Regions from separate parts of the Arthrobacter sp. K41 genome, predicted to be linked through region 2. Evidence: riboswitches for the same ligand, from Rfam matches in the RefSeq annotation. Region 2 holds a riboswitch; each other region holds the start of a gene.
What was found. Region 2 has a riboswitch for cyclic di-AMP ahead of AC5RTE_RS07320 (aggregation-promoting factor C-terminal-like domain-containing protein). Riboswitches for the same ligand answer to the same signal wherever they lie in the genome.
Positions count from the first base shown of each region.

Region 1: it holds a riboswitch for cyclic di-AMP, as region 2 does, so the genes downstream of both, AC5RTE_RS10445 (M23 family metallopeptidase) here and AC5RTE_RS07320 (aggregation-promoting factor C-terminal-like domain-containing protein) in region 2, are expected to answer to the same signal.
Region 3: it holds a riboswitch for cyclic di-AMP, as region 2 does, so the genes downstream of both, AC5RTE_RS02575 (LysM peptidoglycan-binding domain-containing protein) here and AC5RTE_RS07320 (aggregation-promoting factor C-terminal-like domain-containing protein) in region 2, are expected to answer to the same signal.

Region 1 is NZ_JBNHEW010000003.1:624,157-632,041, reverse strand. Features, by position in the region: gene AC5RTE_RS10465 (cold-shock protein) at 114-497, shown strand; gene AC5RTE_RS10460 (DUF3027 domain-containing protein) at 503-1,396, shown strand; gene serC (phosphoserine transaminase) at 1,548-2,678, opposite strand; gene AC5RTE_RS10450 (iron-dependent transcriptional repressor DtxR) at 2,957-3,652, shown strand; cyclic di-AMP (ydaO/yuaA leader) riboswitch at 3,797-4,008, shown strand; gene AC5RTE_RS10445 (M23 family metallopeptidase) at 4,018-4,839, shown strand; cyclic di-AMP (ydaO/yuaA leader) riboswitch at 4,968-5,148, shown strand; gene AC5RTE_RS10440 (C40 family peptidase) at 5,219-5,929, shown strand; gene AC5RTE_RS10435 (NlpC/P60 family protein) at 6,094-6,894, shown strand; gene AC5RTE_RS10430 (HNH endonuclease) at 7,153-7,653, shown strand; gene mobA (molybdenum cofactor guanylyltransferase) at 7,699-7,885, shown strand, end outside.
Region 2 is NZ_JBNHEW010000002.1:629,194-637,078, reverse strand. Features, by position in the region: gene AC5RTE_RS07350 (phosphoenolpyruvate carboxykinase (GTP)) at 1-77, opposite strand, end outside; tRNA gene AC5RTE_RS07345 (tRNA-Arg) at 355-428, shown strand; gene AC5RTE_RS07340 (dihydrolipoyl dehydrogenase family protein) at 556-2,010, shown strand; gene AC5RTE_RS07335 (hypothetical protein) at 2,140-2,664, shown strand; gene AC5RTE_RS07330 (SixA phosphatase family protein) at 2,671-3,198, opposite strand; gene AC5RTE_RS07325 (winged helix-turn-helix domain-containing protein) at 3,249-4,115, opposite strand; cyclic di-AMP (ydaO/yuaA leader) riboswitch at 4,912-5,072, shown strand; gene AC5RTE_RS07320 (aggregation-promoting factor C-terminal-like domain-containing protein) at 5,078-5,806, shown strand; gene AC5RTE_RS07315 (YdeI/OmpD-associated family protein) at 5,886-6,329, shown strand; gene AC5RTE_RS07310 (glyoxalase superfamily protein) at 6,390-6,764, opposite strand; gene upp (uracil phosphoribosyltransferase) at 6,810-7,445, opposite strand; gene AC5RTE_RS07300 (phosphatase PAP2 family protein) at 7,486-7,885, opposite strand, start outside.
Region 3 is NZ_JBNHEW010000001.1:547,268-555,152, reverse strand. Features, by position in the region: gene AC5RTE_RS02585 (APC family permease) at 1-1,224, shown strand, start outside; gene AC5RTE_RS02580 (protein adenylyltransferase SelO) at 1,221-2,696, shown strand; gene AC5RTE_RS02575 (LysM peptidoglycan-binding domain-containing protein) at 2,798-3,649, opposite strand; cyclic di-AMP (ydaO/yuaA leader) riboswitch at 3,653-3,824, opposite strand; gene AC5RTE_RS02570 (TraR/DksA family transcriptional regulator) at 4,207-4,563, shown strand; gene AC5RTE_RS02565 (DNA alkylation repair protein) at 4,560-5,129, shown strand; gene AC5RTE_RS02560 (DUF1810 domain-containing protein) at 5,113-5,556, shown strand; gene AC5RTE_RS02555 (glucose 1-dehydrogenase) at 5,638-6,531, opposite strand; gene AC5RTE_RS02550 (metallophosphoesterase family protein) at 6,650-7,156, opposite strand; gene AC5RTE_RS02545 (DUF1918 domain-containing protein) at 7,252-7,443, shown strand; gene AC5RTE_RS02540 (NUDIX domain-containing protein) at 7,486-7,885, shown strand, end outside.

The DNA of each region.
Region 1 (7,885 bases), on a different contig from region 2:
AGGGATACAGACCAACACGGTATCCAGCCGTCATACCCTGAACCCGCACAGCAATGCGGATGCGGTGACGGCTGGCCGTGTCTCAAGACGTCAGAACGAAGAAGGTTAATTACGTGCCTACCGGCAAGGTCAAGTGGTATGACAAGGAAAAAGGCTTCGGATTCCTCGCGGGCGAAGACGGACAGGAAGTCTTCCTGCCCAAGTCGTCGCTGCCCGAGGGCGTCACGGAGCTGAAGGCCGGCACCCGCGTTGAATTCGGTGTGGCCGATGGCCGCAAGGGCGCCCAGGCCCTGGGCCTGCGCGTGCTGGACAAAACGCCGTCCATCGCGAAGGCCAAAAGGCCCAGCGCGAAGGACCTTGCACCGCTTGTCCAGGATCTCGTGACCGTCCTGGACAACCTGTCCGGAACCCTCTCCAAAGGCAAATACCCGGAAGGCAATAAGGGCAAGGCCATCGCTGCCGCCCTGCGTAAGGTTGCCGACGAGCTGGACGTTTAGGCCCCATGAAACCGGAAGCTGATCAGCAGGACCCGCAGTCAACCGTCCCGGAACCGGTGGACCTGGCGTCCTTGGCCGCGGGCTCGCTGGACATTGAGTTGGTGGACCCGGTGTCGGTGGATCCCGCATCAGTGGACCTGGTGGCGCTTCAGGCAGGTGCCGCACCGGCCGGGGAGGCCGATGTTGCTGCCGCCTCTGCAGGCCTTCCGCCTGCCGCGCCGACGGTTGCAACAGCCAAACTGGCCAAGCGGCGGGCAGGGGTGCCTGTGTGGCGGACCGGAAAGCCGGACGCTTTCCTTGCCGCTGCCGTGGACACGGCACGGACCGCCCTTGCAGGCATCACCTCTGCGTCAGACATTGGGGCGCACCTGGCAGCTAAAAGCGAAGGCGACCGGCTGGTAACCCACCTCTTTGAATGCAGGCTGCCCGGTTACGTCGGTTGGCAGTGGTTCGCCGTGCTGACACGGAACTCCCGGTCCAAAGTAGTCACAGTCAACGAGCTCGGCCTCCTGCCGTCCGAGGAATCCATCCTCGCGCCGGAATGGGTGCCGTGGGCGGAACGCGTCCGGCCCGAGGATGAGCAGGAACCGGAACCGGAAACAGCCGAACAGCACGTCTTTGAAACAGCGGCGGAGGCGCCTGAAACTGTTGCGGTTCCCGATTGGACAGCGGACGCTGCCTCCACTGAACCTGACCCCACTGAACCTTTTTCCGGTGAACCTGCCGAGGGCGTTGCCGCTTCCCTGGATGCTGTCGGCATGGGCGAAGCGCAGTCCGGCGAAGCACAGGACGGCGAAGCGCAGTCCGGCGAAGCACAGGACGGCGAACGGCAGCAGGGGGAAGAGCAGGACGCTGAGGCCCCGGCGCAGCCCTTCGACCACGACGCCGGAAGGCACTAAGGCTCAAAGTCACGCGAACGCGGGCTGAGTGACCAGCTCCGACGCACCAACGGCGCCGACCGGGAAACCCGGGCGGCGCCGTCGTACTTAACCAATAGGTGTTAAATTATTTGGGCTTCTGGCGCAGCCCCGTTTCGCGACGCAGCACGATTCACTTGCGCAGTTCGCCCACGACGTAGTCGATGCTGGCGAGAAGGGCGGAAACATCTGCCGGCTCGATCGCCACGAACGTCGCGATGCGCAGTTGGTTTCGGCCGAGCTTGCGGTACGGCTCCGTGTCCACGATTCCATTGGCCCTCAGGACCTTGGCAACCACGGTGGCGTCAACGGACTCATCGAAGTCAATGGTTGCGATGACGTTGGAACGCTCATCCGGGTTGGTGACGAAAGGGGTGGCGAATTCCGACGCCTCGGCCCAGCTGTAGATGCGTCCGGCAGAATCAGCTGTGCGGGCAGAAGCGAAATCCAAACCACCGTTGGAGTTCAACCACTGCACCTGCGCGTCCAGCGTTACCAGGGTGGACAGCGACGGGGTGTTGTAGGTCTGGTTCAGGCGCGAGTTGTCGATGGCGGTTTGCAAATCCAGGAAATCGGGAATCCAGCGGCCGCTGGACTTGATCCGCGCCGCCCGTTCCAGTGCGGCGGGGGAGAACAGGCCAAGCCAGAGCCCGCCGTCGGAGGCAAAGTTTTTCTGCGGCGCGAAATAGTAGACATCACTCTGTGCAACGTCCACATCCAGTCCACCGGCTGCGGACGTTGCGTCCACAAGCACCAGTGAGCCCTCGTCCACCCCATCGACTCGCTGCACGGGGGCTGCGACGCCGGTGCTGGTCTCGTTCTGGGGCCAGGCGTAGACGTCTACACCGGCTTCGGCCTGGGCGGAGGGGCGGGTGCCGGGCTCGGACTTGATAATGGAAGAGGCCTCCAGGAAGGGCGCCTTGTTGGTAGCCCCTGCGAATTTCGATCCGAACTCGCCGAAGGACAAGTGCTGGGCTTTCTTTTCCACAAGGCCGAAGCTGGCAATGTCCCAGAACGCTGTGGAGCCGCCGACGCCGAGTACAACTTCGTACCCTTGCGGGGCCTGGAAGAACTGGCTGAGGCCCTCGCGGACGGAGCCAACGAGGTTCTTGACCGGGGCCTGCCGGTGGGACGTACCCAGGATGTTTTTCGCGGCCGCGGACAGGGCATCAATCTGCTCCGGTCTGACCTTGGACGGCCCTGCGCCGAACCGTCCGTCCCGGGGCAGGAGGTCGGCGGGAATAGTGATGCTGGGTTCGCTCACAGGTGCTCCAATTTCGGCGTGGACACGGCTTTGGTCCGGACGGGTGCTGGTGGCCGGCAGCCGGTGACAGCTGCAACCAGGGCCTCCCTCATTCTGCCCTGTGGGACTGTTGGGGCGGGAACCGGAGCCGTCATAGTCCAGTCAATGAGACGGTCACACAGCCCGCCGCAACTAATCGGACAAAGTCAAAATAGGCTAAGCTTTTCCACGGACTACGTCGCAGTTGAAGGCGATACGGTGGGACAACGCAAGGTACTGCGCTCGAGGAGCTGAGCTGGATGACGGATCTGATTGATACTACGGAGATGTACCTTCGGACCATTCTGGAGCTCGAGGAAGAGAACATCGTTGCCCTGCGTGCGCGTATCGCCGAACGGCTTCGCCACTCCGGACCCACCGTTTCCCAGACCATTGGACGGATGGAGCGGGACGGCCTCGTGGTGGTTTCCGGCGACCGCCACCTGGAGCTCACTGAGACCGGCCGTAAGCGCGCCACCGAAGTCATGCGCAAGCACCGCCTGGCTGAGCGGCTCCTCGCCGACGTGATCGGACTGGACTGGGCCTACGTCCATGACGAGGCCTGCCGCTGGGAGCACGTGATGAGCGAGCGGGTGGAACGGCGCATCTACGAGATGCTCGACCACCCCACCAAGTCTCCGTACGGAAACCCCATCCCCGGGCTGGCCGCGCTGGGCGGCATGCCTTCCCTTGGTTTTGGCGACGGGGCTGTCAGCCTTCTGGAGGCGATGAAGTCCTACGGCTCTGCCTCTGTTGTCACCATCAGCCGGCTTGCTGAACCCATCCAGGTGGAGCCTGAGCTGCTCTCGCAGCTTGACGAGGGCGGCATCCGGCCTGGCGCTGCTGTGTCCCTGGAACGGGTGGGTGATTACATCTCCGTCCGGGTCCCGGGCATCGAAGGGGCGCTCGAGCTGCCGCCGGAGGTAGCGGCCCACGTGTTCGTGGCCCTCGCCTGAGAATCCCCGTCGGGTGCCCTACCCCATGTGAAGTGGCTTACGCAAAGATAACGGAATTGTTACTTTGCCCCTTTTGCCTCTATAGTTGAACTGAAGTTGATATTAAAGCGTTACCTGATCCGGAGCCGAGCTCTGCCAGCGGATCAGGAGCACGAGTCGTAACTGGCAGAGGCGGGGGAACCACAAGCGGCAGCCGGGGGACTGCCTTGGGGTTAAGTCCGTCAGCAGCAAGCCTCTTCCAGTGAAGGATTCCTCCGGGATATCTCTGTGCCGAAGCTTGCTTACGGCGGACCGGGTCTTTGCACTCTCTGACCCGAATCCGACAGCTAACTTCGCAGGCTTTCCAGAGAGGACCCTTCTTGACCATGCACAATTCCAGGGGACGCCGCCGCGCGCCGGTCCCTGCTTCGACACCGCGCGGTGTCGAAGTCATCACCTCGGAACGCCCCCGCGATCCGCACCGTGATGCTCGCCGGCGTCGGGGTCCCTTCCGTCAGGTCACCGAATTCGCTGCAGCCAGCGGCATCGGCCAAAAGGCCGGCGTGGCACTTGCCGCCACCGGTCTGGTACTCACCGTGACCGTACCGGCCACCAGTCCCGTCATGGCCACCGATACCTTGGGATCCTCTGCCGTTGCCGCGTCAGCTGTTGCCCCGCAGCCCCAGATCACCGCAGAAGCCGGGGCCGCGATTGACTTCAGCCGTTCCGCTGTAGTCACCCAGGCGGACCCGGACGGAAAGCTGAAGCAGCTGCTCAGCGCCCAGTCTGCCGGCGCCGTAACCCGCGCTGCTTCCACGGGAAGCCTCGGTGCCCCACTCGCTGCCTTGACCACTGCTTCGCCGTTCGGCTACCGCGTCAGCCCGATCACGGGAGGCTCCGGCGACTTCCACCGCGGGCAGGACTATGTGGCCCAGTGCGGCACATCCGTCCTGGCTGCGGCCACGGGAACTGTTACCTTCGCCGGCTGGCACGAGTACGGTGGCGGCAACCGCGTTGTAGTGGACCACGGCAACGGCCTGGAAACCACGTACAACCACCTCTCCTCCTTCAGCGTGAAGGAGGGGCAGACAGTTTCCCGCGGAGACGTTGTAGCCCTCAGCGGGACCACAGGTGCCTCCACCGGCTGCCACCTGCACTTTGAGGTCCAGGTCAACGGTGAGGTCGTCGACCCCACCAGCTGGCTCTAGTCAAGTGACCGCTTGCTATCAAATCATCTTGACCTGCCGTGACCTGAATGTGACATTCACGCAAAACTGCTGTACCGTCTAACTCGCGTCAACTTTTCCGAAGTTGACGCTCTTGTGCGGATTGCCTAACTCTGCCACCGCTCAAGGTCCGTTCGCATTTCATCGTCTGGCAGGGGCGGGGGAACCAATTGTGGCCTTTAGTTTCGAAGGCCTTGGGGTTAAGTCGCAAAAGCTTCCCAGGAAGCCGCGCGGCCGGGTGACTCCCATCCGAATCCGACAGCTCACCTCGCAGGCATTGGGAGAGGCTACCTTCGTGTCTTCACGCCATAATTCGGCGCGCCACCGCGCGCAACCGGTTCGTACCAACGCCCTGGACTCCATGTCCAAGGCTGTTAGTGCCAATGCCGGGACAGTAGGTCGCCAGGCTGCAGTCATCGCTGCTGCATCCGGCCTCATCCTGACCATGGGCCTGCCAGCCAATGCAGCAGATACCACTGCTGGTATCTCCGCTTCCACCGAGTCCGGATCCGCGCAGCCCGCCCTTGCCGTCACCGCGGCACCCACGGCTACCGTTTCCTTCGAACGGCCGGTTGTGACCACCATCGCCGCTCCTGTTGTGGAGCCTGTGACAGTCCAGTCAACCTCCGATGACGAGGACGCCCCCGCCGCATCGACTGCAGCGACCGCGTCAACTGCCCCCACTGCGGCGACTGCCACCACAGCAGCAGCAAAGAAGATCGCCGAGCCCGTCGCATCCGCGGCCAGCTCGGGCATCGCGGCCATCGCTTACACCGGCATCGGCAGCCCGTACGTCTGGGGCGGCACCACCCCCAATGGCTGGGACTGCTCCGGCTTCACCCAGTGGGTCTACGCCCAGGCCGGCATCAGCATCCCCCGCGTGAACGCATGGACTGCAATGAAGCCCACGTCCACGCCGCAGCCCGGTGACCTTGTTATGCAGAACGGCGGAGCGCACGTTGGCATCTACGTCGGCAACGGCATGATGATCAGCGCCCTGAACCCCTCCCAGGGAACGCTGCTGCACTCGGTAGCCGCTACCGGCTCCTCCGCGTTCTTCACCATGAACTAGTTCTTCGACCTTACGGTCCAAGAGCTTTTTCTTTGCCCAAACACGCTTTTCGCTAAATCACACATCCCCGTTCAGGGCGTGCCGGCGTACCCCCAAGATGCCGGCACGTCCAGTCCCCTTTGGCTGCCTACATGCGGTTCGAAGGAAAACGAAAGAGAGAACTGATGACTACTCGTGCAACCGCACGGCACCGCGCCGAGGTCACCAAAACCAACTCGCTCGCCATCATTGCCAAAGCTGTCGGCGACAACGCCGGCGGCGTAGGACGCCAGGCGGCTGTTATCGCAGCGGCTTCCGGCCTTGTCCTGACCAGCGGCCTGGCAGCCAACGCTGCTGACGCCAACGTCCAGCGTGATTCCGCTCCGGCTTCCACCCTGGAAGTTGAATCAACCGTTGAGGCTCCGATTTCGGCTGCTTCCACCATCGCCATCTCCTTCGAGAAGCCGGCTGTAACCACCACCCCGGCCCCCGTAGTGGAAGCCCCCGAGCCCGAAGTCGAGGCAGAAGCTGAGGTTCAGAAAGCCGCTCCGGCTCCTGCTCCCGCCACACGGACTGCCGCTGTCGCCAAGGTGACCGCCACGGCGCCGGCAGCAGCCGCTCCGGCAGCAGCCGCGCCCGCCGTTTCTGCACCGGCAAGCGGCAAGGGTGCGGCCATCCTGTCCGCCGCCTACGCACAGCTCGGCGTTATGCAGGACTGCACCATGCTGGTTACCAACTCCCTGGCTGCCGTGGGCATCAACTTCCACGACTGGCCGGCAGGCTACCTTTCCCTGGGCCGTACGGTTAGCGCTGCAGAGGCTCAGCCGGGCGACCTCATCTACTACGCCAACGGTGGTTCCGGCATGGCGCACATCGCCGTTTACGCCGGCAACGGCCAGGCCGTCCACGGTGGCTACAACGGCAACCAGACTGTTGTCTTCAGCGCCAACGTAGGCTCCGGCCCGGTGTTCATCCGCGTCAACTGACACTCTTCCGCCACGTTTTGCATAGCTGACGAAATCCAGACAGGACCCCTGCCCTTCCGGCGGGGGTTCTGTCAGTTAACCCGGAGGGTTTGCGGGTCCCGCGCCTATTTTGGTTCGGACACGGCTGCCTCCGGCTTCAGCGATTAGCTGATAGTGCACTTCTTTGTTTACTCTTGTGGTGTCGATCCATAGCCCGGACATGCCGAGGGCAGCCGGCCCTCGTGCCCCTGACGGGTGCGGCCGTGAAGAGGTACGTGCATGCGCACTCTCGTTCTGAATGCTGGATATGAACCGCTGGCGGTTATTACTTTCCGCCGGGCGCTGGTGCTTGTGCTCACGGGCAAGGCGAGCGTTGTGGCTGAGGGGGACGATCCCGTCGTGGGTCCCCAGGAGATTCTGGGCCGCCCGTCCGTGATCCTCCTGAACCGCTACATACGCCCCAGATACAACCAGTCCACGGCCGTTAGCCGACGCGGAGTGCTCCGGCGTGACGGGCACAAGTGTGCCTACTGCGGTAAAGCTGCGCACACCATCGACCACGTTCAACCAAAGTCCCGCGGAGGTGCGGAGTCCTGGGAAAACCTGGTGGCTGCCTGCTTGAAATGCAACAACGTCAAGGGCGACCACACCCCGGCGGAAATGGGCTGGAAGCTGAGGTTCGTCCCGGAGCCTCCGCATGGGACCATCTGGCAGATCAAGGAACTCGAGAAGCCGACGCCCGCCTGGGATCCGTTCCTGCTGCCCGAACGTGCTGCGTAGCACCAGTGTCGGACGGCTTCCGTGCCCCCGGACTAGGCTGGGGGAATGGAGCAAAAGGGGTCGGATTTCAATGCCTTGATCCTGGCCGGCGGTCGGTCATCACGGCTGGGCGGAGTACCGAAGCAAGGGCTCGTCTTCCAAGGTGCCACCCTCCTGCAGCAGTCACTGGCCGCGGCCTCCGGGGCCTTCCGTACAGTAATTGTTGGCCCGGACCCAGGTGCACTTCCCGCAG
Region 2 (7,885 bases):
TCCTCGACCCATGCCAGCAGGCCGGCATGTGTGGTGGGTGCTTTCTCAAGCAGCGGCTTCTGCGCCAGATCGCCCATTTCGGTTCCCTTCCTCGGGTTCATCGGTGTGTGCTAAATGCTATGGTCCGGACCACTCGGGTTTTTGGGACGTATGCTGATCATCTGGCGCCCTCAAAATGTCTTTCCGCGGGAAATCAAGGAATTTTGAGCTCAAATCGTACAACAAAGTGACAAAGGTCACGTAGACCGGTCTAGTTGCGGATATTACACGGCAGTCGATTTGGCATCACGGCCAACCCTCGCGTAAAGTAATTCGAGGTTCAGGGAGAGCGGTTCTTCTCCTGGGACACGAGATGCGCCCATAGCTCAGCTGGATAGAGCGTCTGTCTACGGAACAGAAGGTCAGGGGTTCGAATCCCTTTGGGCGCACAGAAGAAGGTCCGCACCGGTTTACCGGTGCGGACCTTTTGCTTTCTGCTGAAGGGCCTCCTGCGGTCACGTCCTTCCCAATGCAGTCACGTCCTTCCCAGTGCAGTCGCGGGCGTAGGCTTTCCCCATGATGCCCGAGGCGATTTTGCGTGAATTTGATGTTGTAGTTATCGGCGCAGGCGCCGTGGGGGAAAACGTGGCTGACCGGGTGGTGCAGGGCGGCCTTACCGCCGTGCTGGTGGAAGCGGAACTGGTGGGCGGCGAATGCTCCTACTGGGCGTGCATGCCGTCAAAAGCCCTGCTCCGGCCCGGCACAGCCCTCCACGGAGCGCAGGCCTCCCCCGGAGCCAAGGAAGCAGTGACGCGGACCCTTAACGCCGCAGCCGTCTTGAAGCGCCGGGACTCCCTCACATCCAATTGGCAGGATGACGGACAGGTTAAGTGGGTAGAGGACACCGGCATCGAACTTCTGCGGGGCCATGCGTGGCTGACTGCGCCGGGGTCCGTTGAAGTGGCAGGGCTTGATGGCAACTCCTACCAGCTTCAGGCCCGCCATGCCGTGGTGCTTGCCACCGGCTCAGCACCCAACACTCCCCCTGTCGAGGGGCTCGAGGACGTGCAGGTGTGGGGCACCCGGGAGGCGACGTCAGCCAAGGAAGTGCCGCCACGGCTGGCGGTGCTGGGAGGCGGCGTGGCCGGCACCGAACTGGCCCAGGCCTATGCCCGGCTGGGCTCAAAAGTAACACTGGTGGCGCGCAGCGGCCTGCTCGGAAACTTCCCGCCGGAAGCAGCACGCCTGGTCGCGGCAGGACTGCGTGCAGACGGCGTCGAGATCCGGCTCAATACAGCTGCCGAAAGCATCAGCCAGAACGACGACGGGACGCTGAGGCTGCACCTCGGTAACGGTTCCAGCGTGACTGCCGAAAAAGTCCTCGTGGCCACAGGCCGGCATCCGGCCCTGGAGGGCCTGGGGCTGGAAAGCGTGGGGTTTGAACCGGATGAGTCAGGGCACCTGGTCCTCAAGACAGACAATTCCGGGCTGGTCAATGGAGCTCCCGGAGAGGAGCCCTGGCTCTATGCAGTGGGTGACGCCGCAGGAAAAAACCTTTATACCCACCAGGGCAAGTACGAGGCACGCGCCACAGGAGATGCCATCGCTGCGCGGGCGAAGGGTGAACTGAGCGGCACAGCGAGGGACTGGAGCCGCTTCGCACAGACTGCCAACGAGCATGCAGTACCCAGTGTCGTATTCACGGACCCGGAGCTGGCAGCCGTCGGTCGGACCCTGGAAACAGCACAACAGGAAGGCTACAACGCTTCCTCGGTGGAACTTCCCATCCAGGTGGCCGGCTCCTCACTGCACTCCGAAAATTACGAGGGGTGGGCACAGCTGGTGGTGGATGAGGACCGCAGGGTTCTCCTGGGCGCAACGTTCTGCGGACCGGACGTTGCGGAGCTCCTGCATGCGGCCACCATCGCCGTGGTGGGCGAAGTGCCATTGGAGCGCCTCTGGCATGCAGTGCCCTCTTACCCCACCATCAGTGAGGTATGGCTGCGGCTGCTGGAGAAGTACGGGCTGTAGGCGACGGCAGAGGTGCGAGCGTGCCGCTGGGCGGGCTGGCTGCACCGAGGGACCAAAGTGTTGCAGCCATTATGGTTGACTCGCGCGGCTACGAGTGGAAGTTGCCCCTCTTCGGGGATGATGGTGGTCATGCGTCACATGGGAAACAGCGGCAAGTTCGCGGTCATCGCCGGCATCGTGGCTGCCGGGCTGCTGATCCTGACGGGCATGACCCTGGCGGAGCCGGTGTTCATCGCTTTCCTTGGCGTCCTGAGCCTCGCCTGCGTCGCCTGCATTGCGGAAGTGCTCCGCCGCCGCCGCATCTTTATGCTCGTCGTCGCTGGTTTCTCCACCAGCCTCGCCATAGCGGGATCGCTTGCCTTCCTGAGCACCTGGGAAGCGGCCTTCGCCGGCCAGACCTCACTGTTCGGCACCCCACTGCCCACCTCAGACCCGGATAACTACTTCTTCCTGGCCGCGCTCTCGCTGCTGACAGCCCTGGCGGCACTGTTCGCGGGGGCCGTATGGCCGGGGCGGCGAGGCAGAGTGCAACACCCGGGCGCAGCCCGGGCCAGCGGCGCGCGAACCGCTTCCCGCGACAGGAACGCCGGCGGGCCGGCAGCACGGCAAACACGGCCTTTCCAGCCCCAGCGCCGTCCCGCGCCCAGGAAGTAGCCTGGCTCAGTGTGACCGCGGCACCTTGAACCTGGTGATCCGTGCGTCCTGCCCGTCCAGCTCCGCCCAGGACTTTTCAGTTTCGAGGACGGTAAGCGCGTTGGTGGGATACCTCGTGGCGGCGTCCATGTAGGCGTCGTGGTCAGAATCACGGGAGGCGAGGTGCATCGCAAGATCCTGCACGCCGGGCAGGTGCGCGATCAGCATAAGCGTGGTCACGGTATCCGGAACATGGTTGACCACCGTCAGCATACGGAGGGCCGAGGCGGCGTAAAGCCCGTCTTCGAGTTTGGGCGTGGGCGCCTTGTCACCCAGTTCGGAGCACACCCAGGTGCAGGTCTGGCGGGTCCGCAGGGCGCTGGAGCACAAGATGAAGTCGGGCACGATGTTGTGCTTAAGCAACCAACGCCCGGCAAGCGGCGCCTCCCGGTGGCCCCGCTCCTCCAGGGGACGGTCGTGATCCGCCACACCGCCGGGCCAGTCCGCCTTGGCGTGCCGCATGATCACAAGGCGTCGAAGATGGTGCTGGCTCATGGCTTAAGCTTAATGCCCGCCCCGGCAGGGGCGGCCAACGCTCTGAGGGGCTAGATCGAGTATTCCGGAGCGGCCCAGACGATAACCTCGGGGTGCTCGTAGAACCGGTAGCCCTGGCCGCGCACCGTGCGAACGGTGTTGGCGAGGCGGCCAAGCTTCGAGCGGAGGCGGCGGATGTGGACGTCGATGGTGCGCTCGTTAGGGACTTCTTCGGCGTTCCGCCACAGGCCTTCAAGCAGTTCGTCACGGCCCACGGTGCGGGTTCCGTTTTCCACAAGGTAGTTGAGGAGCTCAAACTCCTTGAACGTCAGGTTCAGGGATTCACCATCAAGGTGTACTTCGCGGCGGGCCAGGTCGATGAGGACGCCTGAGGGGCGCGGTTCCTGGGGCTGCTGGGGCCGCGGGGTTTCCGTGCGCTGCCGGGTGTTAACCGTGGGGTCACCGAACGTGGAGCGGACGACGTCGAGCGCTGACCCGGGGGTGCCGGCCGGGGCTACGGCAACAGCGGCGTAGCTTTCGGCTCCGGTTACCAGGGACTGGGCGTAGGCGCGGATTTCCTGGGCAAGCTTGGCGATGGAGGTGCCGGCGGCGGCCGCAGTTTCCTCATCAATTCCCATGTACAGAACGAATCCGCGGGCAACGTTCTCATTGGCTACCGGGCGGACCGGGGCGGGGCCGGCCACTACGGGAGTGGGAGCCGTCACCGGCGCGGAGTCAGCCGGCGGAACGGCGCGGAGTTGGCCGTAGGAGTTGGGATTGAAGCCCTGGGGGCCATAGCCCGCGCCGGGAAAGCTGCTTCCCGAAGTTGCGGGAGCGAGCGACGTGCGCGGTCCGAAACCGGGGCGGAGGCCGGAAGGCTGGCCACCTTTGGCGGCGTTACGGACAGAAATGTGGACGTATCCGGATGCAACTGACATGGATTGCTTACCTCAATGTGAATGGCCGTCATCGCGGCTCGAATGCTGGGTTCCCCGCATGGACTGCGGGGAGGGACGCCCGACGCTGGGCTGGGGGCGTATGCCTACTAACTTCGAGGGGTGGGAAGATCAGGCGTACATTCGACAACAGCGCATGTCGGCAGCAGCGGATGTGCTGGGCCAATGTTCTGCGGCTGCAGGTGCTGTTGAGTTCTTGTTCACAATGGAAGTGTGCAGCGTAACAATGCTAACTTGCAAGTAACAATGGACCGCTTCGTCCGGATAGTGAGACAAAAGCGCTTAACGTGTCGCAGATCACGATTCTGGCTGATGGTCAGATTGCTGATCAATATCCCGTTTGACGCTCCTCCTGAAGGTGCCAGCGCAACTTAATTCGGCGAACAGTGCGCACAAGTTCGCTTTCTTCATGCGTCTTCAAATTGCCGGAATCGCCTTCCTTTCGTCGCTCACTGTCCAGTAGCGGCCACTAGTAGCCCCGGGAAATCGGCCGAAGCACGTGACGAATCTGGGCGGCCTGGCCCGCTTTCACCTCAAGCGGCGGCAGCGCAGCCTGCCATCCCTGACTCCTCAACCGACACCGTGGCTCGGGGTAACAGGGGCATAACGCACGAAGTCAGCTCAATAGCGAAAACGCCATTTCTCCGGTTGCTGCTTCGACAAGGCGACGCGCCGTCGTCGTGATCTCTGTTACCAAGTTGTGACTTACGGTCTGGTTCCTGTACCGTCGATAGGGTGCGGTTCGGGCGTTCGGGCCGCATATCCGGATGACGCCAAGCTCTGCCACTTCCCGGATTCCTCTTGAACATAGGCAGAGGCGGGGGACCCACCGTCCCGGGCACTGATTGCCCTTGGGGTTAAGCCAGCACGTGAACTTTCCGTAAGGCCGGATGCCCTCATCCGAACCCGACAGCTAACTCCGCAGGTGTGAGAGGCGATTCATCATGTTCAAATTCCTGGCACAGCCACGTCCGAAAATTGAGTCTGCACCGCAGGCCGGGCCTGAAACTGGCAAAATCCCTTCGTTCGGCAAGCGCGCGGCAGTGATTGCCGCGTCATGCGCACTCCTTATTGGAGTTGGAGCTGCAGGACAAGCTACCGAAACCAGCATCCGCGCAGCTGCCACCGAAACACAGGCGGTTGAGGCGCAGTCCAACCTCAGCATCGAAAAGAGCGAGATCACGGCGAATCCCGCGCCGGAGTCGGCAGCCCCGGCCCTGCCGGAAATCAACGTTGTACCGCAGGCGGCCGAGCCTGCACCGGCACCCGAACCTGCACCGGCACCGGCTCCCGAGCCGGCACCGGCACCCGCTCCCGAGCCCGCACCGGCGGCCGCCCCCGAGCCTGCCCCCGTCGTCGCGGTCAATGATCCCGCCGGCGCCCAGGCCTATGCGGCCGGCCAGCTTGGCAACTACGGCTGGGCTCCTGACCAGATGCAGTGCCTGGTTACTCTGTGGATCAAGGAATCGGACTGGACCACCACGGCCACCAACCCGAGCAGCGGCGCCTACGGCATTGTCCAGTCCCTGCCGGCCGAAAAGATGGCCAGCGCAGGCGCGGACTACCTCACCAACTACCGCACACAGATCAACTGGGGCCTGAACTACATTCAGGAGCGCTACCAGTCCCCGTGCGGCGCGTTGAACTTCCACTTGTCCAACAACTGGTACTAAACGCCCGGGATATCAAGAACCTGTCAGCCGTGCGGCCCGCACCTTCTGAAGGTGCGGGCCGCGCGGCATACTGTCATTCATGAGGTTTACCACCACGATCCAGGGCAGCGGAAACAAGACCGGCATCGAGGTTCCCGGGGATGTTGTTTCGGAGCTCGGGGCCGGCAAGCGGGCGCCTGTGGTGGTCACCATCAACGGCAAGAGCTACCGCAGCAGCATTGCCGTGATGGGCGGGCAAATCCTGGTCTCACTGAGTGCGGCCAACAGGGAGTTTGTTGGCGTTGCCGCAGGAGACACTGTGGAGGTGGACCTGGAACTCGACACCCAGCCCCGGGTAGTGGAGATGCCCGAGGACCTTGCGTCCGCACTGGCTGCCGAGCCCGCCGCCCAGGAGTTCTATGCCACCCTGAACTACAGTGCCCAGCGCCGGTACGTTGATCCGTTGGGTGAAGCCAAGACCCCCGAAACCCGGCAGCGACGCATCGCCAAGGCAGTGGCGGACCTCAAAGCCGGCAAAAAATAACGTCCGCCGCTTTTGTGTCCTCTGCCATTTCCTGCCCGCGTGCCTGCGCCCCCGTGAAGGTTAGGCGTCGCGGCCGGGGATGTACTGCACCGCCCACCTGTTGCCGTCCGGGTCGGCGAAGTACACAAAGTGGCCCCAGTCCTGCACGTCCACGTCGCTGACGTCCACTCCGTTGCCCTTCAGGTGTTGGTGGGCGGATTGCATGTCGTTCACCACGAGCTGGAGGTTGGAGCCGGTGCCCGGAGGGGCGTCCGTGAGCCCGTCACCAATGCAGATTGAGCACGCAGAGCCCGGCGGTGTCAGCTGGACAAAGCGGATGGAGTCAGTTGGCCGTTCGTCGAAGTCGGCATTGAACCCCACCTTGTTAACGTAGAAATCCTTCGCGCGGTCTACGTCTGATACAGGGACATACACAAGTTCCAGTTTCCAGTCCATCCGCACAGGCTAGCGGCGGCACAAGGAATGGAAAAGGCTTGAGGACTACCCTGCAATGCCGTAGAGGCGGTCCCCCGCGTCCCCGAGCCCGGGCACGATGTACGACTTCTCGTTGAGCTTTTCGTCGATGGAGGCAAGGACGATCGTCACGTTTGCGTCCGCGAGTTCCTCCTCGAGCTTGGCCAGGCCTTCCGGAGCGGCCAGGAGGCAGATGCATGTCACATCCGATGCTCCGCGCTTGAAGAGGAACTTGATGGCTTCGCGCAAGGTTCCGCCGGTGGCGAGCATCGGATCCAGGACGAAGATCTGCCGGTCAGTGAGGTCCTCGGGGAGTCGCTCGGCGTAGGTGATGATGTCCAGGGTTTCTTCGTCACGTGCCATGCCCAGGAAGCCGACCTCTGCGGTGGGAACGAGTTTGGTCATGCCCTCCAGCATCCCCAGCCCGGCGCGCAGGATGGGGACCACCAACGGGGTGGGTTTGGTGAACGCGGTGCCCACAGTGGTGCTGACCGGTGTTTCGATGGTGACGGGCTCGGTGCGGACCTCGCGCGTGGCCTCGTATGCAAGGAGTGTCACAAGCTCCTCCGTCAACTGCCGGAAGACCGGGGACGGCGTGTTCTTGTCCCGCAGGACGGTGAGCTTGTGGGCGACCAGCGGGTGGTCAACAACGAGAGTGCGCATGGGTCAAAACTATCACCCGGCTGCTGGTGCCCCTCGGCTCTCAGCCTCCCGCGCCCGTCCGCGAGGAGCCGTCGCTCCCCCGCAAGGAGCCGCCGTCGCTCCTGCGCAAGGTGCCGCCGTCGTTTCCTTGCGGGGCGGTGCCGTTATTCCTTCCGGAGGTGCCCGCGTTGCTGGGGAGCGGGTCCTCGCTGTGCTCCTCGCGAAGAACCGGATGCTCAAAATCCGGGGCGGGGCCGGCGTGCTCGCGCTTCCGCACGAGGTGGAACAGCCGATGGGCGAGGATCACCATGCAGACCCAGGCGAGCCCCAGGAACCATCCCGCCATGACGTCGGTCATCCAGTGGTGCCCCAGGAAAACCCTGCTCAGGCCCATGGCGATGATGAAGAGAACCCCGGCAGTGATGGCGGTTATCCGGGCCCAGAGGGCCTGGAACTGAAGG
Region 3 (7,885 bases), on a different contig from region 2:
TCCTATCTGGAACTGGTCACGCAGTACCCCCAGGCCGCCGGGGCTGCCCTCTATACGCACAAAGCATTCGGGATCCACTTCGTAACCTTCCTGGTGGCCTTCGCCGTGGTTTGTTCGGGCATCACCAGCGCCTCCACCTCCGCCAACGTCCTGGCCCAAAACCTCTTCGGCGGGTTCGAGATCAACGGCTGGATGGGACTACCCGGGCAAGGTGTCATCACCGCCGTCGCCATGGCCTTTATGCTGCTCCTGGCCATCATCAACCTGCGCGGCGTGGGGGAAAGCGTCAAGTTCAACGTTGTCCTCACCCTGGTGGAAATGATCGCGCTGTGCATTGTGATCGGCGTCGGCTTCTTCGTGATGTCCCAGGGCACCGGAAACCCCGGCGAGATCCTTGTCTTCAGCGACTACCAGGACAAGGGATTGTTCCTGGCCGTTACGGCCGCCACCTCCATCGCGTTCTTCGCCATGGTGGGCTTCGAGGACTCCGTGAACATGGTGGAGGAAACCAGGAATCCGGAAAAAATCTTCCCGCGCACTATGCTGACCGGGCTGGGAATAGCTGTACTCCTTTACATGCTGGTGGCTGTCTCGGTGGTCAGCGTACTGACGCCAACCGAGCTTGAGAACATTCGGGAAGCCGAAGGAGCCGCGCTTCTTGAGGTGGTCCACAAGGGTTCGCCCGACTTCCCGATAGACAGGATCTTTCCGTTCCTGGCGGTCTTCGCCGTAGCCAACACAGCACTGATCAACATGCTGATGGCCAGCCGCCTCATCTACGGAATGGCACGCCAGCACGTCCTGCCGCGTACCCTCGGAAAGGTCCTGCCGGGCCGCCGTACCCCGTGGGCCGGCATCGTCTTCTCCACCGTCCTGGCGCTGGGACTCATCCTGTACGTCACCAGCGATCCGGAAAGCAACATCGTGGCCAACCTGTCCGGGACCACTGCCTTCCTGCTGCTCTGCGTCTTCACGGTAGTAAACGTTGCCTGCCTTGTACTGCGCCGCAAGCGGGACCCCAACCGCAAGGTGTTCTTCACCTCGCCCGGGCAGTTGCCGCTGGTGGCGGCCCTGCTGTGCGCTTTCCTTGCCGGCCCATGGGTGGGCAGGAACGTCATCCAGTACCAAATTGCCGGCGGTCTGATGGCCATCGGCGTTGTGCTCTGGTTTGTCACATGGCTGATAAACCGGAGAACGAACCACGAGGAAAGGCTTAACACATGACAGCTGCTGCAGAAACAACTGTCGCTTTGGACGGACGCTTTGCCCGGGAACTGCCCGAGCTGGCGGTTCCCTGGCAGGCAGAGGAAGCACCTGATCCAAAGCTGCTGGTTCTCAATGATGCGCTGGCAGGGGATCTGGGACTCGATCCGGAATACCTTCGGTCCGCGGAGGGCGTACGCCTCCTCCTCGGAAACCACGTTCCGGAAGGATCGACGCCGGTGGCCCAGGCCTACGCCGGCCACCAGTTCGGCGGCTACTCGCCCCTGCTCGGCGACGGCCGCGCACTCCTGCTAGGTGAGCTGACGGGCCCGGACGGCCGGCTGCGGGACATCCACCTGAAAGGGTCGGGCCGCACTCCCTTCGCCCGTGCCGGGGACGGGCGGGCCGTCGTCGGACCCATGCTGCGCGAGTACCTCATCAGTGAGGCGATGCACGCACTCGGCATCCCCTCAACGCGCTCCCTTGCCGTCGTGGCCACTGGCCGGCCGGTGCGCAGGGAGACCATGCTTCCAGGGGCGGTACTGACACGGGTGGCCAGCAGCCATCTGCGCGTGGGGAGCTTCCAGTACGCACGGGCCACCGAAAACATGGACCTCCTGCGCCGCCTGGCGGACCATGCGATCAGCCGGCACCACCCCCAGGCCGCAAACGCCGAAAACCCGTACCTGGCGCTCTTCGAAGCAGTGGTGTCCACCCAGGCGGAACTGGTGGCCCAGTGGATGCTGGTGGGATTCGTCCACGGCGTGATGAACACGGACAACATGACCATCTCCGGGGAAACCATCGATTATGGGCCCTGCGCTTTCATGGACGCCTTCAACCCGGCCGCGGTGTACAGCTCCATCGATGTGGGCGGGCGCTACGCCTACGCCAACCAGCCGGTTATCGCGGAATGGAATCTGGCCCGCCTGGCCGAGGCCATGCTGCCACTCTTCCATGAAGACCAGGAACAGGCCGTTGCCCCGGCGGTGGAAGCACTTGGCAAGTTCCGCCGGCAATACAGTGACGCCTGGTTCGCCGGCATGAAAACCAAACTCGGCCTGGCGGAAGCCCCGGCCGGAAGCGCGGAGGCCGAAGAGGCCTCGGAGCTGGTGGACGGGCTGGTGGCCCTGCTGAAGGACGGACCGATCGACTACACGTCCTTTTTCCGCAACCTCTCGCACGCGGCCAGGGGCAACGACCGCCCCGCCCGCGGAATGGTTCTTGACCTGGCGGCCTTCGATGCCTGGGCCGGGCGGTGGCGCGCCTTGCAACCGGACGGGGACCTGATGGACACGGTCAATCCCGCCTACATCCCGCGCAACCATTTGGTGGAGGAAGCGCTCGCCGCAGCAACGGGGGGAGACCTTGATCCCTTTACCCGGCTCCTGGACGTGGTCAGTGCCCCGTTCAGTGAGAGGCCCGGGCTGGAACGCTATGCCGAAGGAGCGCCGGAGGACTTCGGCAGCTACCAGACCTTCTGCGGGACCTGAAAATCTCCACCTGGTGCCGGAACCAGGGGAGACCCGATGAAACAAAACAGGGGCGGCAGCCAGGATTAATCCCGTCTGCCGCCCCTGTTCGGGTGGTGTGACTACGCTACGCGGACGAAGGAAGCGCCGCCGAGCCAGCTGATGGAGTGGACCTCGGTCTTGAAGCCGTCCACGCCGCCGCTGACAACCTGGCCGTTGCCGGCGAAGACGCCAACGTGGCCTGCGGTGATAACCAGGTCACCGGGAGCCGGGGTGGCAACGGTGGTGCCGTACTGGTAGAACTGGCCGGGAGCGAGGTCGCCAACGCTCTTGCCAACTGCGCGGAGTGCCTTCTCCACCATGGCGGTGCAGTCCTGCTGGACGCCCAGCTGGCCGTAGGCGTTGGCCAGAATGGCTGCGCCGGTGCCCGTGCCGGTGGCTGCGGGAGCTGCCGGGGCAGGTGCAGCCGGAGCAGGTACGGCAGCCGTGGAGGCGTAGGACAGGTTCATGCCGGTGTTGGCAGGAGCGGCAGCCTTGGCGGGAGCCGGGGCGGCGGCCGGAGCAACTGCAACGGAGCCGGCACCGGGGATCTGGATCTGGTCGCCGGGGTAGATGATGGCGGTGATCGCCAGGCCGTTGGCAGCCAGGACGTCGTTCAGGGCTACGCCGTGGGCTGCCGCGATGGCACCGAGGGTATCGCCGGAAACAACAGTGTGGACGTTGGCTGCGGCTGCTGCCGGGGCGGCCACTGCAGCAGCCGGTGCTGCGTAAGCCTGGGTGTTAGTGGTCTCGGTGGTGTCCGGACCGGTTACGCCTGCGTGGGCCGGGGCGCCGACACCGAAGGCAATGCCGGATGCTGCTGCAACGGCGAGCGCCGGGCGGCCAAGGGACTTGACTGACACAGCCAAACCCTGGAGCGCGATTGAGCGGGCCGGAGTCGCGCGGTGACGGGCGGTGATGGAATTTTTTGACACGGTTGATCGCCTCTCCCATGCCTGCGGGGTGAGCTGTCGGGTTCGGGTTGGAGATACCCGGCCGGGAGCACATCCGGAAAAAGCGGAGGTGCTATCGACTTAACCCCAAGGCCTCATATGAGGCCGCGGAAACTTGGTTCCCCCGTCCCTGCCAGCTGAAGAGCGTTGGTTCCCGGGTCAGTGGCAGGGCTCGGCATACTGAGGGGAATGTCCCGTCTGGGAGGGACACCTGAAGACCCTAACCCGTGCGGGGCCCCATTGTCACGTTTGGGTAACATACGAGGTGCTTCTACCGCATTCCGCAAACGACTGGAGGGTTGCAGCACCCCAGCCTGACCTTGCGAGATAGGCGCGCCGGAGATGTGGCTCGTGTTCTTTGTCACAGACCTATAACCTCGGCGTGAAACAGGCCGCCCTGGGATTCCGCGGCAGGAGGATATCGGGCTGGAAGGAAGGCTCCGGAATTCGGCCAGGCAACCGGGGCCCAGCGTGGCAGGCACGGCCTGGAACTGCTCCGGTGACGGGGAACAGGCACTGACCCCGCGTAGGCTTTTGCCATGCCTGACTACGAAAGGTTCCGGATCCTGCTGGAGGAGGAGCGGGAGCGCAAAATTGCTCTCCTCCCGGCCCTCCGCGAGGACATCGCCTCGGCAAACTCGGCCCGGCAGGACTCGAATGTGGATGACGAGCATGACCCCGAAGGCGCCACCATCGCCTTCGAGCTGTCCCAGGCTTCGGCCCTGCTGCAGCAGAGCAGTGCCGGGCTCCACCAGGTAGACGCAGCCCTGGCCAGGATCGCCGCCGGCACCTACGGCACCTGCGCCGTCTGCGGTGAAGCCATTGCCGAGGGCAGGCTGGAGGCAAGGCCGTGGACGCCGTTCTGCATCCGGCACGCCGCGGCAGGCCGCCGATGACCAGCGGCAGGGAGCAGGTGGCGGCTGCCGCCGCATTTATTGACCGCACCCTGCAGAATGAGGGCTCCTGGTACCGGGCGGACGACGTCGAGGCCCGGCTCGGCGGTCGGTTGGCCTCCTACGGTTCTTCAGTGGGCGCTGTCCGGGGAACGGTCCGCGACGCCCTGCGCAAGTTCAAGGATTTTGATCACGACGGCGTTATGCAGCTCGCGTCCGCGCTGTGGGGCCAGCCACGGCCCGGCTCAAGGGCCGTATATGAACGCCGCCTCGCCGCCGTCGTCCTGCTGCAGTCCAAAGTGTCACTCCTGCGCCACACGGACCTGACCCGGGTTGAGGGCTTCCTGCGGACTGCCGCGACCCAAGAACTGGCCGGCCCCCTGCTGGCCGATGTTGTGGCGCCGTTTTTGGCACGGCTTGACGGACACGGGCGGCAACGTGCCAATGTCGTCCTCGCCCGCTGGCGGACGGACCCGGACAGCCAGTTGCGCCGCGCAGCGGACTATCTTGAACAGCATTCAGAACCCGAAGCCCCACCACAAGGAGACACCCATGAACGGACCCTTTGACCTTGAACGATTCGTCCACGCCCAGGACAGCGGCGGAACGTACGACCAGGCACTGGCGGAACTGCAGATGGGCAGTAAGTCCGGCCACTGGATGTGGTTCATCTTTCCCCAGCTCGCCGGCCTGGGACAGAGCGACATGTCCCGCCGGTACGCCATCAGCTCCCTCGCTGAAGCCCGGGAGTACCTGGACCATGAGGTGCTGGGCCCGCGGCTGCTCGACTGCGCCCTGGCCCTTACCAACCATGCAGGCCGCACCGCAGAGGACATCCTGGGCGGCATCGATGCCCGGAAGCTGCACTCGTCCATGACGCTGTTCCTGCGCGCGGCACCCGGCGAAACCGTCTTCAAGACCGTCCTGGCCAAGTTTTTTGACGGACAGCCGGACGCCGCGACTGATGAGCTGCTGGCGGGCCAGGACGCGACCTAGAATTTCGAACAAAAGAGCCGACGGCGGTGCCTGCGCTTCCTGCGCAGGGCATCGCCGTCGAACATACCCGGCAGCGCCGGGCTACGGCGAGGGGCTGCCGCCGTTGACGTTCAGCGTTTCCCCGACGACGTAGCTTGACTCCGGCGAGGCCAGGAAGACATACGCCGGGGCGAGCTCGGCCGGCTGGCCTGCACGGCCCAGGGGAGTGGACTGCCCGAACTCCGGCAGTTCCTCCTTGGGCTGGCCGCTGCTGACCTGCAGCGGAGTCCAGATGGGCCCGGGGGCTACGGCATTGACGCGGATGCCCTTGGGCGCGAGCTGCTGGGCCAGTCCCTTGGTGAAGTTGTTGATGCTGGCCTTGGTGGTGGCATAGTCCAACAGCGTGGGTGATGGGTTGTAAGCCTGGATGGAGGTGGTGTTGATGATGGTGGAGCCCGGCGGCATGTGTGGGAGGGCAGCCTTGGTCAGCCAGAACATGGCGTACACGTTCGTCTTCAGGGTGTGGTCGAACTGCTCGTCCGTGATGTCGGTCAGCTCCTCCTGGGCCACCTGCTTCCCGGCGTTGTTCACCAGGATGTCCACTCCGCCCAGCACGGCCACGGCGGTGTCCACCACTTCACGGCAAAGCACCGGGTCCTTCAGGTCGCCGGGCACCTTGACGGCCTTGCGGCCGGCGGCTTCGATGAATCCTGCGATGCGGGCGGCGTCCTCTTCCTCCTCCGGGAGGTAGGACAGGACGACGTCGGCCCCTTCCCGGGCGAAGGCGATGGCTGTGGCTGCACCGATACCGGAGTCCGCGCCAGTCACGATTGCCTTCCTGCCTTCGAGCCGGCCGGTACCGCGGTAGGTTTTCTCACCGAGGTCCGCTTTGGGTTCCAGCTCTGCGTCCAGGCCGGGTTCGGGCTGGTCCTGCTTCGGCGGGGAAATTGTCTCGTAGGCGGTGACCGGATTGCGGAAGGTGTACTGGTCTGTCATGGTGGTCCTCCTGTTGGATCGGAGTGGAACACGAGAAAGCTAAGCATGCTTACCGTTCCAGCCTAGGCAATCAGCCCGTCCCTGCCAACCCGCTCCGTGTTCCTGGCCCAGCCCCCGTTCAGTCCCGCTGAACCTCGACGAGCCTGACCTCCGTGATGCCGCCGGAGTCCACCGCCGCCGTCATGTAGGTGCAGGCAGGCTGGCGGCGCCGGTCTGTAGGTGAGCCGGGATTGAGCAGCCGCAGGCCTCCAGGGGCTGTGGTGTCCCACGGGATGTGGCTGTGCCCGAAGACCAGCACGTCAGCATCCGGGTAGAGCGCCCCGCACCGTGCCTCCCGGCCTTTCGCCGGGCCGGTCTCGTGCACCATGGCGAAGCGGACTCCGTAAAGCGTTGCGGTTGCCGTTTCGGGCAGCCTGGCGCGGAGGCCGGCGCCGTCGTTGTTGCCGTACACGCCGATCAGCCGCCGGCTTCGCCGCTCAAGCTCGTCCAGCAGGTCCACCGTCACCCAGTCGCCCGCGTGGAAAACCACGTCAGCATTCCCGACGGCGGCCCACACCTGCGCGGGGAGCGCCCTGGCGCGTTTGGGCACGTGGGTATCGGCGAGCAGGAGAAGATTCAGCGGCATGGGGAAATCCTGCCATGCTGCCGGTTCGGATTGGCCCTTTCCGGCCCTGTTCCCCGGAGGCAGACAGTCGTAATCTGGGGCTGGAGGTGATAGCCATGGAGGCAGCACAGGGCGACAGGATCATCGTTCACGGAAGGACCGTCGGTGCAACGGACCGGCACGGGGTGATCCTCGAAGTCCGCGGCCAGGGCGGAACCCCGCCATACCTGGTCCGCTTTGACGACGGCCACGAAACCGTCATGTATCCCGGCGGTGATTTCGCCGTCGAACGCGGAAACGGGCAGTAGCGCCGCAGTGTGATGCGCCGCTCCACCTGTCAGACTGGAGCGATGGATCACTTCCCGGCTTCAACACAGTCCTCCACGCCGCCTGTCCGCACCGGCCCCCGCGACCCCGGCGATGCCTGGGTGGAAGGGGAACGGGGCCGGTACTGGGGCAGATTCGGCGCCGCCGGGGTGCTTGCCTACGACCCTGCCAAAGGCGTGCTCCTGCAGCACCGCGCCATCTGGAGCCACAATGGCGGCACCTGGGGACTGCCGGGCGGGGCGCTGCACGAAGGCGAGGACGCCGTAGCGGGCGCCCTGCGTGAGGCGTTTGAGGAAGCAGCGGTGCCGCCGGAGAGCGTCGAGGTGCTCTTTACGTCGTTGCTGGATCTGGGCTACTGGTCCTACACCACCGTGGTGGTGCTGGTGACGGAGCCGTTTGATCCGGTGATCAGCGATCCGGAGA